Regions from separate parts of the Agarivorans sp. QJM3NY_33 genome, predicted to be linked through region 2. Evidence: predicted binding sites of a transcription regulator. Region 2 holds the regulator's gene; each other region holds the start of a gene.
What was found. The regulator sigma-54, encoded in region 2, starts transcription at its own class of promoters, with help from an activator protein. The targets are predictions, from matches to a motif close to GTTGGCACGNNNNTNGNNT.
Positions count from the first base shown of each region.

Region 1: glnA (glutamate--ammonia ligase) is a predicted target of sigma-54. The motif match lies at 3,441-3,459, and genes of this name have one in related genera.
Region 3: ACRRSY_RS18055 (Npun_F0296 family exosortase-dependent surface protein) is a predicted target of sigma-54. The motif match lies at 2,400-2,418, and genes of this name have one in related genera.

Region 1 is NZ_CP194039.2:288,631-293,542, reverse strand. It holds gene cls (cardiolipin synthase) at 1-1,127, shown strand, start outside; gene typA (translational GTPase TypA) at 1,380-3,203, opposite strand; gene glnA (glutamate--ammonia ligase) at 3,544-4,912, shown strand, end outside.
Region 2 is NZ_CP194039.2:4,229,822-4,234,733, forward strand. It holds gene lptC (LPS export ABC transporter periplasmic protein LptC) at 1-202, shown strand, start outside; gene lptA (lipopolysaccharide transport periplasmic protein LptA) at 165-710, shown strand; gene lptB (LPS export ABC transporter ATP-binding protein) at 707-1,432, shown strand; gene ACRRSY_RS18975 (RNA polymerase factor sigma-54) at 1,484-2,989, shown strand; gene hpf (ribosome hibernation promoting factor) at 3,016-3,303, shown strand; gene ptsN (PTS IIA-like nitrogen regulatory protein PtsN) at 3,312-3,755, shown strand; gene rapZ (RNase adapter RapZ) at 3,782-4,639, shown strand; gene ACRRSY_RS18995 (HPr family phosphocarrier protein) at 4,626-4,895, shown strand.
Region 3 is NZ_CP194039.2:4,019,321-4,024,232, reverse strand. It holds gene ACRRSY_RS18060 (alkaline phosphatase) at 1-1,414, shown strand, start outside; gene ACRRSY_RS18055 (Npun_F0296 family exosortase-dependent surface protein) at 1,584-2,339, opposite strand; gene ACRRSY_RS18050 (methyl-accepting chemotaxis protein) at 4,251-4,912, shown strand, end outside.

The DNA.
Region 1 (4,912 bases), 1.1 Mb from region 2:
TGCTAGGCCTACCGATCCTAGGCGGCAATCAACTCACCAATTTAGATGACTCGCTGGAGACTTTACGACGACTCACCGAAGATGCCTCTCAAGCAAAACAAAGTATTTATTTTGAATTTTACATTGTGCAGGAGGGCGGTTTAGTGGACCCCTTACTGGATGCATTAGCCGCTGCAGCAAGCCGAGGACTCAGCGTTTACCTGCTCGCCGACTCGGTCGGCTCTCGGCAGTTTCTGCGTTCCGTGAAACGACAACAACTGGCACAAGCGGGGGTCAATGTTGTGGAAGCGCTGCACGCCAATCCGATACGGATGTTACTGCAACGTGTCGACTTACGTTTGCACCGAAAAATTGCCGCTTTCGATCAGAAAATCGCTTATACCGGTTCAATGAATTTGGTGGACCCTCGGTTATTTCAGCAAACCAGTGGCTTTGGGCTATGGGTCGACTTGATGCTACGCGTCGAAGGCCCTGCTGCCATCAACCTACAAGCGGTAGTGGCCTACGATCTTGAAATGGAAACCGATACGCCATTGATTGAGGCCATCAGTTTTGAAGCCTCATTTGCAGTTAAAGGGCAGCAGTCAATGCAAATCATGCCTTCGGGACCGGGCATCTTTGGAGACCATATCATCCAACTGCTGCTGACTTCTTTGTATGTCGCACAACAGCAAATTATATTGACCAGCCCCTATTTTGTTCCCGACGAAAGTCTACAAATGGCCTTGGTTAGCGCAGCTAATCGCGGTGTAGAAGTGGTGCTAATTTTACCTGCACGAAATAATTCTTTCTTAGTTCGCTATGCCAGTCATTCATTTTACCAGCAATTATTAGATGCTGGCGTTAAAATTTACCGCTTCAAAGGAGGATTGTTACATACCAAAAGCTTGCTTATCGACCAACAAGTGGCTCTGGTGGGCAGCGTTAACTTAGACATGCGCAGCCTTTGGTTAAACTTTGAAGTCACCAGCATCATCGATGATCATCAATATGCTCAAAACTTATATCAGACTGTACGAGCTTATCTAGATCAGAGCAGCCAAATTGACCCTATCGCCTGGCGTAAACGTCCTCTTTACCGACGCCTCATCGAAAACTTATTACACGTGGTGAGTCCCCTGCTTTGAGTAATACCAAGCTGATTAATTATATGCTCTACTTATTGCGCTGAATAAATCCGCAGATAACCAGGCATGAAGCGCAGTAATTAATGGCTCTAATCACAAAATACATCACGCAGTTAGCGGTGATTGAGGCCAGTAAGAGTGAACAGATAATGAGTTAGATTGGTATACAACAGGCATTTGCATTTAATCGGCTCCAGAAACAACAAAGGCAGCTTGCGCTGCCTTTGTTAATTTTTAAGTCATAAGCACAGCTTATGGCGCTTTTGGTGGCCGAGCTGCACGCTTACGATCGTTTTCAGTAAGGTGGCGCTTACGAATACGAATACTCTCTGGTGTTACTTCAACGAGTTCATCATCATCAATAAATTCTAAAGCTTGCTCTAGAGTTAACACGATCGGCGGCGTAAGGGTTTGAGCTTCATCGGTACCAGAAGAACGAACGTTGGTGAGCTGCTTACCTTTCAAACAGTTTACCGTTAGGTCGTTTTCACGGGTATGGATCCCAACAATCTGACCTTCGTATACTTCGTCAGCATGTTTAGCAAACAAACGACCACGGTCTTGTAAGTTAAACAACGAGTAAGTCAGTGCTTTACCGCTAGCATTGGAGATTAATACGCCATTTTGACGTTGACCAATGGTGCCGCCTTTGTGTGGACCGTAACACTCGAAAGTATGGTAAATCAAACCAGAACCCGAAGTGAGAGTCATGAATTCAGTTTGGAAACCCATCAAACCACGGCTTGGCATTAGGAAGTCCATGCGAACACGACCTTTACCGTCTGGAGCCATATCGGTGAGGTCACCCTTACGAATGCCCATTTGCTCCATAACACTGCCTTGATGCGCTTCTTCAACATCAATGGTCACTGTTTCATAGGGTTCTTCCAGTTTACCGTCAACGGTACGTAGAATTACTTCTGGACGTGATACTGCAAGTTCAAAGCCTTCACGACGCATGTTTTCGATCAAGATCCCCAGATGAAGCTCACCACGACCTGATACGCGGAACTTATCGGGGTCATCCATTTCTTCAACACGTAATGCAACGTTATGCACCATTTCTTTTTGTAAACGCTCTAAAATATTTCGAGAGGTCACAAACTTACCTTCTTTACCAGCAAACGGAGAGTTGTTCACTTGGAAGGTCATGTTCACCGTTGGTTCATCTACGCTTAAAGGTGTTAAAGCTTCTACATTATTGGTATCACAAACGGTGTCAGAGATTTTTAACTCGCCTAAACCGGTGATAGCAATAATGTTACCCGCTTCCGCGAGAGTAGTTTCTTTACGCTCAAGACCGAGGTAATTTAGCACGAGGCCTATTTTACCGTTACGTTTCTTACCATCAGCACCAATAATGGTCACTTGCTGGTTTGGCACAACACTGCCGCGGGTGATACGGCCAACACCAATCACACCGACATAAGAGTTGTAATCCAACTGAGAGATTTGCATTTGGAAATCGCCGTTTGGATCAGCGGCTGGGGGTGCAACGTTATCTACAATCGCTTGGAACAGTGGTTCCATATTGTCTGATGGATTATCTAAATCCATTGTCGCCCAACCATTGATAGCTGATGCGTAAACAACTTTAAAGTCTAATTGGTCATCAGTGGCACCGAGGTTATCGAATAAATCAAATACTTGATCCATCACCCAATCAGGACGAGCGCCAGGCTTATCGATTTTATTGATCACCAAAATTGGCTTCAGGCCTTGAGCAAAAGCTTTTTGAGTCACAAAGCGGGTTTGCGGCATTGGGCCTTCTTGTGCGTCAACCAACAGCAAGACCGAATCAGCCATTGACATCACACGTTCTACTTCGCCGCCAAAGTCGGCGTGTCCAGGAGTATCTACGATATTGATATGGTAATCATGCCATTCGATAGCAGTATTCTTTGCAAGAATCGTAATACCACGCTCTTTTTCAATATCGTTAGAGTCCATGACTCGCTCTTCAGCATCGCCACGGGTAGTTAGAGTTCCTGATTGCTGCAATAGCTTGTCTACCAGGGTAGTTTTCCCATGGTCGACGTGAGCAATAATGGCGATGTTTCTTAACTTATCTAGCACGGCGTTTAGCCCTTTATATAATGAGGTAAAATCAAAAAGTGGGCTATTGTACATATAAACGACAAATTCTCATAGTTTTAAGTTGATCACGGTTTTTCTAACTAGCAATTAGGGTATGATTGATCTGCTCAAAAGCTCATGCACCAACATGGACAAAGATAGCACCAACAAGGTGCGTTAGTTTGCACTAATTTGATGCCTAGTCGTAGTACCACCATATATATCAAGGCTTTATGTGTTGGCACAATTTTAGCTTGAAGCAACACAACAACGTTAATTCGTCATAAATACTACTAAATCGTTTGAACCATCAATTTTGATGACACCGGAGGTTAAAAACATGTCTGCAGAAGTTTTAGCTTTGCTTAAAGAGCAAGAAGTTAAATTCGTTGACTTACGCTTTACTGATACTAAAGGTAAAGAGCAACACGTATCTATCCCATCTCACCAGGTTGACGAAGATTTCTTCACCGACGGTAAAATGTTTGATGGTTCTTCTATTTCTGGCTGGAAAGGCATTAACGAATCTGACATGGTTTTGATGCCAGATGCATCTACCGCCGTATTAGACCCTTTCACTGAAGAAAACACTCTGAACCTTCGTTGTGACATTCTTGAACCCGCAACGATGCAAGGTTACGACCGTGACCCACGTTCAGTTGCTAAGCGCGCTGAAGCTTACATGCGCTCTACTGGCGTTGCAGATGCAGCTTATTTTGGTCCAGAACCAGAGTTCTTCTTGTTTGATGATGTTAAATACAAAACTGACATGTCAGGTTCTATGTACAAAATTGATGCTGATGAAGCATCTTGGAACTCAGACAAGCACTTCGAAGATGGTAACACTGGTCACCGTCCTGGAGTGAAAGGTGGTTACTTCCCAGTTGCCCCTGTCGATTCTTCACAAGACCTACGTTCTGCAATGTGTTTAGTACTTGAAGAAATGGGCCAAACTGTTGAAGCGCATCACCACGAAGTGGCAACCGCTGGTCAAAACGAAATCGCAACTTTATTCAACTCAATTGTTGAAAAAGCCGATGAAACTCAAGTTCTTAAATATGTTGTCCACAACGTAGCTCACGCTTACGGTAAAACAGCAACCTTTATGCCTAAGCCTGTTGTTGGTGATAACGGTAGCGGTATGCACGTTCACCAATCTATTTGGAAAGACGGCGAAAACTTGTTTGCTGGTGACCTATACGGTGGCCTATCTGAAACTGCATTGTTCTACATTGGCGGTATCATCAAACACGCGAAAGCAATCAATGCTTTTGCGAACGCTTCGACTAACTCGTACAAACGTTTGGTCCCTGGTTTTGAAGCCCCTGTAATGCTAGCTTACTCAGCACGTAACCGTTCTGCGTCAATTCGTATCCCAGTGGTTCCATCTCCAAAAGCACGTCGTATCGAAGTTCGCTTCCCTGACCCATCAGCCAACCCATACTTAGCATTCTCTGCAATGTTGATGGCTGGCCTTGACGGGATCAAGAACAAGATCCACCCTGGCGATGCTATGGATAAAGATTTGTACGACCTACCAGCAGAAGAAGCTGCAGCCATTCCACAAGTTGCAACTTCGTTAGAAGACGCACTGAAGAATCTAGATGCTGACCGCGAATTCTTAACTGCCGGTGGCGTATTCAGTGATGATTACATCGATTCTTACATCGCATTGAAAGCTGCAGACGTTGAACGCATTAACATGACAA
Region 2 (4,912 bases):
TCGCAGCAAATACGTTCGTGACTTAATTACAGACAGCTTGGAAATCGACCTGCAAAACGAAACCATGCATAGTGATAAACTCGTTACCGTTTATGGCCCATCCTACGAATTATATGGACGCGGAATGAACGGTGATTTAGCCAATGAAATAGTGACTTTATTAAATGATATCGAAGCGGTTTACCACAATCCACAAGAATAAATTAGCCTTTTTAGCAAGCCTGTTACTCATCAGTTGGGGGGCTCAAGCGCTTGAAGACGACTTCAATAAACAAATTGTCGTCGATGCCGACCGTCAACAGGTTAATATCAAAGAAAATCGCGTCACTTTTTATAGTAATGTCGTCGTGACTCAAGGCTCGATAAAAATGCGCGCCGAAGAACTGAGCGTTATCGGAAGTGAGCAAAAAGGCAGCGAAGTGATGATAGCAAAAGGCAAACCAGCCACCTTCTATCAGCTCTTAGATAATGGTAAGCCCATTGAAGCAGAGGCGAACGAAGTGCGTTACGATTTGAAGACTCAAACGCTTACGCTTACTAACAATGCACTGCTGAAGCAAGAAGAAAGCTTAGTCAAAGGTCAAATGATTAAATACAGCATTAACAAACAAGAAATGGTTGCTCAGGGCGACCAAAACAATCGGGTGACCACCATTTTCTTACCCCAACAACTCAACAAAGTTGCCCCCAAGGCCACGCCTCAACCATGAGTACCTTAATTGCAGAAAACCTTGCCAAAAGTTACAAGGGGCGCAAGGTCGTTAAAAACGTGAGTCTCAATGTTGAAACTGGAAAAATTGTCGGTTTATTAGGGCCCAATGGCGCTGGAAAAACCACCACTTTTTATATGGTGGTTGGTTTAGTCCCAAGGGACCAAGGGCGGATCCTAATTGACAACGAAGATCTGTCAAGTACCGCCATGCATACCAGGGCTCGCAAAGGCATAGGTTACCTACCGCAAGAAGCATCTATCTTTCGTCGCCTCTCGGTAGAAAAGAATATTTTAGCGGTCTTAGAAACACGTAAAGACCTCGATAAACAACAACAAATGGGCGCGCTCGATGACTTACTTGAAGAGTTTCATATTGGTCATATTCGCAAGAATTTAGGCATGAGTCTGTCGGGCGGTGAACGTCGCCGAGTAGAAATTGCCCGCGCTCTAGCTGCCGCACCTAAGTTTATTTTGCTTGACGAACCCTTCGCAGGCGTGGATCCTATTTCTGTTATCGATATAAAAAAAATCATTGAACATCTTCGTGATCGCGGTCTGGGTGTATTGATCACCGACCACAATGTAAGAGAAACACTAGATGTTTGTGAGCACGCCTATATCGTTAGCCAAGGCGAACTGATAGCCTCAGGAAAACCTGAGGAGATACTTAAAAATGAGCATGTGAAACGAGTTTATCTCGGTGAACAATTCAAGCTATAGTTAAAGTATGTCCTCAAACGCGATAATAAAAAGAAGGAACAGCGGTAATTAATGAAAGCATCTTTGCAGTTGCGTCTTGGTCAGCAATTAACCATGACCCCCCAGTTACAACAGGCCATACGCTTACTCCAGCTTTCGACGCTGGATCTGCAGCAGGAAATCCAAGAAGCTTTGGAGAGTAATCCTCTGCTAGAAGCAGATGAAGCGCAAGCAAATGACGCAGACTCGGCTGAATTTAAATCAGCCAGCGAGCAAAATAGTGATGCAAACAATAGCCAAACGGAGATCGATAGCAGCCAGATGGAAACTGGCGATGCGATTAGTCAAGATACCGTCGCAGACGATCTTCCGGTTGACTCAACTTGGGATGACATTTACAGCGCGAGCTCGGCTCCTGCCAGCTCTTCATCCGGTAGCAGCAGTGATGACAACGACATGTTGTTTCAAGGTGAAACCGTTGACTCCTTACAAGATCACTTGCTCTGGCAAATGCGCCTCACGCCTTTTAGTGAAATAGACCAAGCTATCGCCCTCGCCATCATCGACGCAGTCGACCAATCAGGTTACCTGACACAAGATTGTGAGCAATTACTTGAGGGACTACGTTCGATTGAAAATAATGATTTAGATGTCGAGTTAGATGAAATTGAAGCAGTACTTAAACGTATTCAGCACTTCGATCCAGTTGGTATTGCTGCCCGCTCTCTACAGGAATGCTTACTCATCCAATTAAGTCGTTTCAGCGAACAAACACCTTGGCTGAATGAAGCGAAAGACATCGTATCGAATCATATTGACGTATTAGCAAATCGAGATTTTCGTTTATTGGCCCGTAAAACCAAGTTAAAAGAGGAGCAGCTACGCGAAGTGATGCGGCTGATTCACACCTTAGAGCCAAGACCTGGTAATGCCGTCGAACCAAATCAAGCCCAATACGTAATTCCCGATGTCTCGGTGATTAAACGTCAAGGTCGCTGGGTGGTTGAACTCAATCCTGACGCGATGCCAAAACTACGCATCAATTCACATTATGCATCGATGACTAAAACCTCGACCAACGCCAACGATACCCAGTTTATTCGCAGCCATCTGCAAGAAGCAAAATGGTTCATCAAGAGTATTGAAAGCCGTAACGAAACCCTACTGAAAGTCTCTAATTGCATCGTGCATCACCAACAAGCTTTCTTTGAATATGGTGAAGAAGCCATGAAACCGATGGTATTGAATGATGTTGCCGAAGCGGTTGAAATGCATGAATCCACGATCTCTAGGGTCACGACTCAAAAATTCATGCATACCCCTCGCGGGATCTTCGAACTCAAATACTTTTTCTCTAGCCATGTGGCTACCGATGGTGGAGGAGAATGCTCCTCAACAGCCATTCGTGCATTAATTAAGAAACTGGTTGCTGCCGAGAATACCAGTAAACCACTCAGCGATAGTAAAATCGCTGATATTTTGGCAGATCAAGGCATCAAGGTGGCTAGGCGTACGATAGCTAAATATCGTGAGTCATTGGCTATTCCACCTTCTAACCAACGTAAGAGCCTTATTTAAAGGCCACTATAAAGGGGACGACATCTATGCAAATTAACCTTACTGGACACCACGTAGAAATCACTGAGTCTTTGAGAGAATATGTCCACACTAAGTTTACTAAGCTACAACGACGATTCGACCAAATTAATAATGTCCATGTTATTCTCAATGTCGAAAAACTGAATCAGATTGCCGAAGCCACTATACACCTAAATGGTGGTGAATTATTCGCCACTTCAGAACACGCTGATATGTACGCGGCCATCGATAGCCTCATCGATAAGCTCGATCGCCAAGTCATTAAGCATAAAGAAAAACTCACCAAACATTAGTCATAGTAATGCAAATAGATAAAGTACTAAGCTTGGACTGCACCCAAAGTGCAGTCCAATGTTCGTCAAAAAAACGAGCATTGGAATTGATCAGTGAACTAGTTGCGAAGCAACTCGACACCACATCTAAAAGTATATTTGAAAGTTTATTAAATCGTGAACGCATGGGCAGTACTGGCATTGGCCAAGGCATCGCGATCCCTCACGGTAGAATAGGCAATCAATACCATGCGACCGCAGTATTATTACGCTGTACTCCGGCGATTTCCTTTGACGCCATTGACAATCAAGCCGTTGATTTAATATTTGCCTTACTGGTTCCCGAAGACCAATGTCAACAACATCTAAATACTCTCGCTCAAGTTGCTGAAAAACTTAATGATAAGCAAATATGCAAACAACTTCGTACAGCACAAAGTGATGACGAATTATACACGATCATGATAGCCTAAGACTCTAATCGTTATTAGGGGTTATCATGGAACTGATTATCGTTAGCGGGCGCTCCGGTTCAGGTAAAACGGTCGCACTACGAGTATTAGAAGATTTAGGTTATTACTGTGTCGACAATTTACCAGTCGTATTATGGCGTCCTTTAATTGAACACCTAAAAAGACAGTACACCAAAGTCGCCATTAGCATCGATGTGCGAAATTTACCTGATGAACCCTCACCCATCGGTCAACTAATTCGCGATGAAGGCTCTGAGCTTAACCTATTAAGTATTTTTCTCGACGCGAAAGATGATGCACTGATCCGCCGCTACAGTGAAACTCGGCGGGTTCATCCACTGAGTCAAAACGACATGTCTCTAGCCAAGGCCATAGAATCTGAAACCGCCCTGCTCGCCCCCATTTCTCGCAATGCTGACCTAAGAATAGATACCTCGCGTTTATCCGTACATGAATTGAGTCAGCTCATTCGATCGCGAGTGACCGGAGAACAACAACAGCAATTAATTATGGTGTTTGAGTCCTTTGGCTTTAAAAATGGCGTACCCAATGATGCCGATTACCTATTTGATGCTCGCTTTTTACCGAACCCGCACTGGCAAGAAGAACTACGACCTTTATGCGGTCTCGATCAAGCGGTTAAAGATTATTTAGCCAAGCAGCCTCTTGTAGAGCAGTACATCCAGCAAATCGCTGATTTATTAGGATCTTGGCTGCCGCATTTAGAAGCCAATAATCGCGCCTATCTGACCATCGCAATTGGTTGTACTGGCGGACAACATCGTAGTGTTTATGTCGCCGAACAACTGGCTGAACACTTTAGTCAAAAACGTAAGGTGCAGCGGCGCCATCGAACTTTGGAACATAAACTTGAAACTCACTAGACAAGTCGTCGTAAAAAACAAACTGGGCTTACACGCTCGCCCAGCCACCAAACTGGTCGAATTGGTACAAGAATTTGAAGCTGAAGTAAGTATTATTGACGGGGAAAAAACCGCTTCGGCTGCCAGCGTGATGGGATTGCTGGTATTGGCAAGCGCTCAAGGCAATACCCTCACGATAATCTCTGAAGGTAACGATGCAGAGGCTGCTCTCGATGCCATACAACAACTCGTTGAAGCAAACTTCGACGAGGAATAACGCGAATTTATTGATGC
Region 3 (4,912 bases), 210 kb from region 2:
TATCTATCGCGGTGAAACCACTGCATTGTATAAGCTGGCCCAGGAAGGCGTGATCGGTTCTTCGTTAACTAATCCAGAGGAGGCCATCGTTGTTGACTCTGCATGTTCTGCAACGATGTTAGCTACCGGGGTATATACCGCCTCTGAGGTGATCGGAATTAACTCAAATGGCGATCATGTAGAAACGGTGCTGGAAAAAGCCAAACGGATGGGCAAAGCCACCGGACTGGTTTCTGACACCCGTCTCACCCACGCGACTCCTGCAGCCTTTGCTGCCCATGAACCGCATCGTTCTTTAGAAAATGAGATTGCGTCTGATATGTTGGCAACTGGTGCCGATGTGATGCTGTCTGGTGGTATTCGTCATTGGATCCCTAAATCTACCAATGATAAAGGGGAGACTTATAAGGCGCTTGAGTTATTGACTCAGGGCGATGTGAAGCTTAAGTCTAAGCGTAAGGATGAGCGCAATTTGCTGAATGAAGCGCAAACCCAAGGCTACAGTTTGGCATTTAATAAAAATATGTTGGCAAATGCGTCAGGTGACAAATTATTAGGTTTGTTTTCTTATTCGGGGATGAATGACGGCATTGCTTATAGCCATACTAAAAATGATCCGAAACGCACTCAACCAACATTGAAAGAGATGACAGACAAAGCTCTGGAGGTATTGGCTAAAGATCAGGACGGCTTTTTCCTTATGGTGGAAGGGGGGCAAATTGATTGGGCTGGACATAGTAACGATGCTGGCACGATGTTACATGAAATGATCAAATTCGATGAAGCGGTCAATTCAGTTTATGAGTGGGCGAAAGGTCGTGAAGATACCTTGATCATTGTGACCGCAGACCACGAAACAGGTTCGTTCGGTTTCAGCTATTCTTCAAATGACTTACCAAAACCAGAAAAACGTACTGGCGAAGCATTTCAAAAACGCGATTATGCGCCTAACTTCAACTTTGGTAAGTTTGATATTTTAGACGGTTTGTATAATCAGAAAATGAGTTATGCAGATATGCTTGCTCAGTTCGACAAATTGGATAAAGCGCAACAAACTCCAGATCATTTAGCTGAAATTGTGAACGCAAATAGTGATTTTTCGATTACCTCTGAGCAAGCAGCTCATGTGATGGCAACCAAGCCAAATCCATACTATAAAAAAATGCATAGCTACTTATCTGCGAATGATGTGCCTGCTATTAATGACTTCGACGCGTTCTTCCCTTATAACGACCGCGGTAACGTATTAGCGCGCCAACATGCGACGGGCCAAAATACGGTTTGGGGTACGGGCACGCATACTCATACTCCGGTCAATGTTTTTGCGTGGGGACCGTTAAAAGAAATCATTCCGGTTTCTCGAATTATGCACCACTCTGAATTGGGTCAATATATTAAAGATATGGTGAAATAGTCGGCGGTTTTCACGCTAATATTTACACGATGTTCTTGTCAAACGGTGCTAAGCAAAGGTTTAGCACCGTTTTTACATTTATAAATAAGAATTAGTTTATGGAGAATGCGCAGTGACCGAACCGCCAGCACTGTTCGGATTATCCTTTAGGTATCAGAGCCCAAAGGCTCTATCGAGCGTGTTCAGTTCGCTGCCTGCACCTAGTCTGACGAATCATCAATAGTAACAACCCCAAGCCGATTAACCAGCTGCTTTTGGGCTCAGGTACGCTGACCGCCGCTAATGTTAAACCAGTAATGCGCTCGCGCTGGATGCTGGTTGTGTGATTATCGGTTTCGAAGTTTCGGCCAAAGAACTCGATTGAGACTATTTTATCAGCCTCTGTTTCTGCAAATAAATTGACATAGCCATAAGGCTCGCGTTTATTTCCGCTCACTCTCGTTGGGCTGCCGTAGTGCTCGGGTTCCAATACGGCTGCATCTAAAATTTGGTGAGTGGCAAACATTAAGTTTTCAGACTTGGTGGTAATACGCAATTGATTACCACTATCACCTGCGCTCCACCAAAAACCAAAATACCCGACGGCTTGGTCAAAACTTAATTTTACAGCGCTGTTATTCGGAATAAATAGGTATTTCCCTTCGCCAAATGCCCCCCCATAAACCCCAAATTTGTGGATCTTCGCGGTGCCTTTATTTACCGAGTAATAGCCAAAATCGGCTTGGTAACCCTTGGCTAGGCTGTTGTTCGATAGTAGGTCAAAATCTTCGGTGAGGGTTAATCCGCTCACTTGAGAGCTTTGAATGCCTGGTTTTTCGATACTGTAGATAACGCCTGCCTGGCTGGCTAATGAAGTGAATACTGTTGTTAGAATGCTTGAACAGAGTGTGAATTGCATGAGTATTTTGTGAAATCTTGCTTGCATTTGATACCTCGACTGGATCGCGCTAGCGTTGGTGGTTTTAGGTGCTGTTGATTACCGAGTAATCCAGTTTCATGCCAGTTTTATTATATTTTTATTTTTCAATTACTTATCGCTTAGTTCTTATTGAAATAGAATACATTTCTCGAAATGCAAACTAGGTATTCGCTTTTTGCAAATTCGATTATTCTTTTGATAGTTCAAGGGGGAAGTACAGTTTGTGGGAGAGGGACTCGTTATTGACTTGACGGTGCTCTCTTGGTCACTGAATCGTTTATTTAATTGATGATTTGTATTTGTTAGCTTTATGACAGGAAGGAATCATAGAATAATTATTGCCCCTGATAATTTTTGAGTTTAAATTGGCTTGTACAAGGATAATATTGTATTAGTTGTTTGGTTATATATATGAACCACAACTAATACATGCAGTTATACTTTAGAAAGCGGCATGATATAAGTATCTATTTTAAATGGGTTTTTTACCTGATTTGTGTTGCTAAAATCTACTTTTGTATATAGGATTTTTTATATTATTATTGCTAAGCAAAGCTTTAAAAATACCAGCCAATTAGATTTAAGTACATCCGCAGGCTATGCCTATAAAAATTTAATTACATGTTTAAAAATAACGTATGGGGCTTAGATGAGTCAGTTAACTAGCTTAAGTCATCAGTGTACACTGTGACATCTACCTTATGCCATCGTTCATCCGCTTGAAGGCATAAGTAAGCACTGCTATTTGCCGCGCACGACCCTGTTCCCCCCGAGAATGCAGTATCGGGTTGTTTGTGATCGGGATAATCATTGTAAACAACTCTCAAGGCTGGTCTGGCAATCGACCACTTAGTTCAGTTCAACTGGGTGAGCAATGGTCAACAAGAGGTGAGTGTTGCAGGCTATTTTAGATGAAGCAGCAAAGCTAGCGATTAATGCTTTTGATTCCTCACACATTATGTCGGTGATATAAAAAAGCAACTGGCCAATGCTTAGATGGCCGTCAAGCTCCAATCAAGCGCTAAGATTTATCTCGCTCTGATGCTTAAACCAGATCGACAGCTATACCTTGTCGAAGAGTGTTTTCCGCTAGGCTTATATTCTTAGCAGAAGCCAGATACCAATACTTATTCCCAAGCGTTTTCTTGTCGCTGCGTGAACAGAGAACTCTCAGTAACCCTTCGAGTAAATCTGAGGGTGGTTTATTCGCATCGATGATGCGCCTGTGGGGACTTATTCGAAGCGAACCATCGCTGCATTAGGCTTGGTATTCGTTGCGATGCGCTAAAATTATTTGTATATGCTGGCATTCAGGTGCGCATAAAAATAGCTCTAAATGGCTAGTAGCGGTTTCACATCGATAGGTGTCAGTTATTCGAGACAGCTCCCTTCAATTAGTTTTTATCAATTGGTGGAGCGGTATTTACTAAATGCTATTTTTAAATGAGTCGAGAATATATCGGACTCAAATAACGGCACTGGTCTATTGAATGCGATTTTGTATTGTAAAATATTGTTCTTTCTGGAATTGAACACTGTAGTCAACTCTATGCAGAGTTTAAATCCTCTGCAGCTGCCATATGGAATAGTGTTTTAATCTAGAATATATATTCTAGCGGTCTAATATATGGCATTTGTCTTATTCTAGGTATTTTGCTTATTCACAAAAAAATCACACCGGAAAAGTAAATGACTTCCCTCTGCCTTCATTGAGAGAAATTTATTAAAGGTTTTGCTTCTAAGCCCTTAAAAATCATCTAATATATATAAAAACGATAAACGAGAGGGTAATCAGAAGTGCTACAATAATTAATCTTTTATTTCTATCTCCCATCTAAGTCATATATTCATCCCGGCCAAGTTAGGTCGAGATATTGACTGTTTTCTGATTTGTGAAGTGATACATAGAGAGCTTATATGAACAAATTTAAACTTCAAATTGTTGGCACGCTCAGTGCCATTATCCTCATCATCGTAGTGCTGCTATCGAGTCTAAGTTTTAATTCTTTCAGAACAGAAAGTATTTATTTACATGAAGAATTACTTCGTGAAAGAACGATCACTGTTGAGACTAAATTGAATGAAAAACTCAAAGCTTATAAGCAGATGTTATCTTCGATTCAAGTTGCTCCTAAGGATTTTTCCGACGCAGGCCTATCTGAAAAATTGGTCACTGAGCTGAAGGCATTACGTCGTTCGATGGGCAAGATAGGCGATGGTGTTGCGGTATTTAACAGAGATGGTGAAGTGTATTTTGAAACTGGTAAAAAGCTTAGTTTTAATGTGAAGGATTTGAACCGTGCATTTTACACGGCCTTGTTCAAACAAGGAGAAAGCTTTTTTGTCTCGCCTCCTTTTGAGTCGAAAGAAAGTGGTAATACGGTTGTCGCGATTGCTTATAAGCTCAGCGATTCAGCAGCCGTGGTGGCGAATGTATATTTGGCTTCAATACTTGAAGATATTGCGAACCGTAAAGATATGGTTTTATACACCGCCGATGGCACTATTTTGCTATCCGCCTATCCAGATTTTGTCGGCAAAAATATCTTTACCAAGCGCCCTCTATATAAACAGTTTAG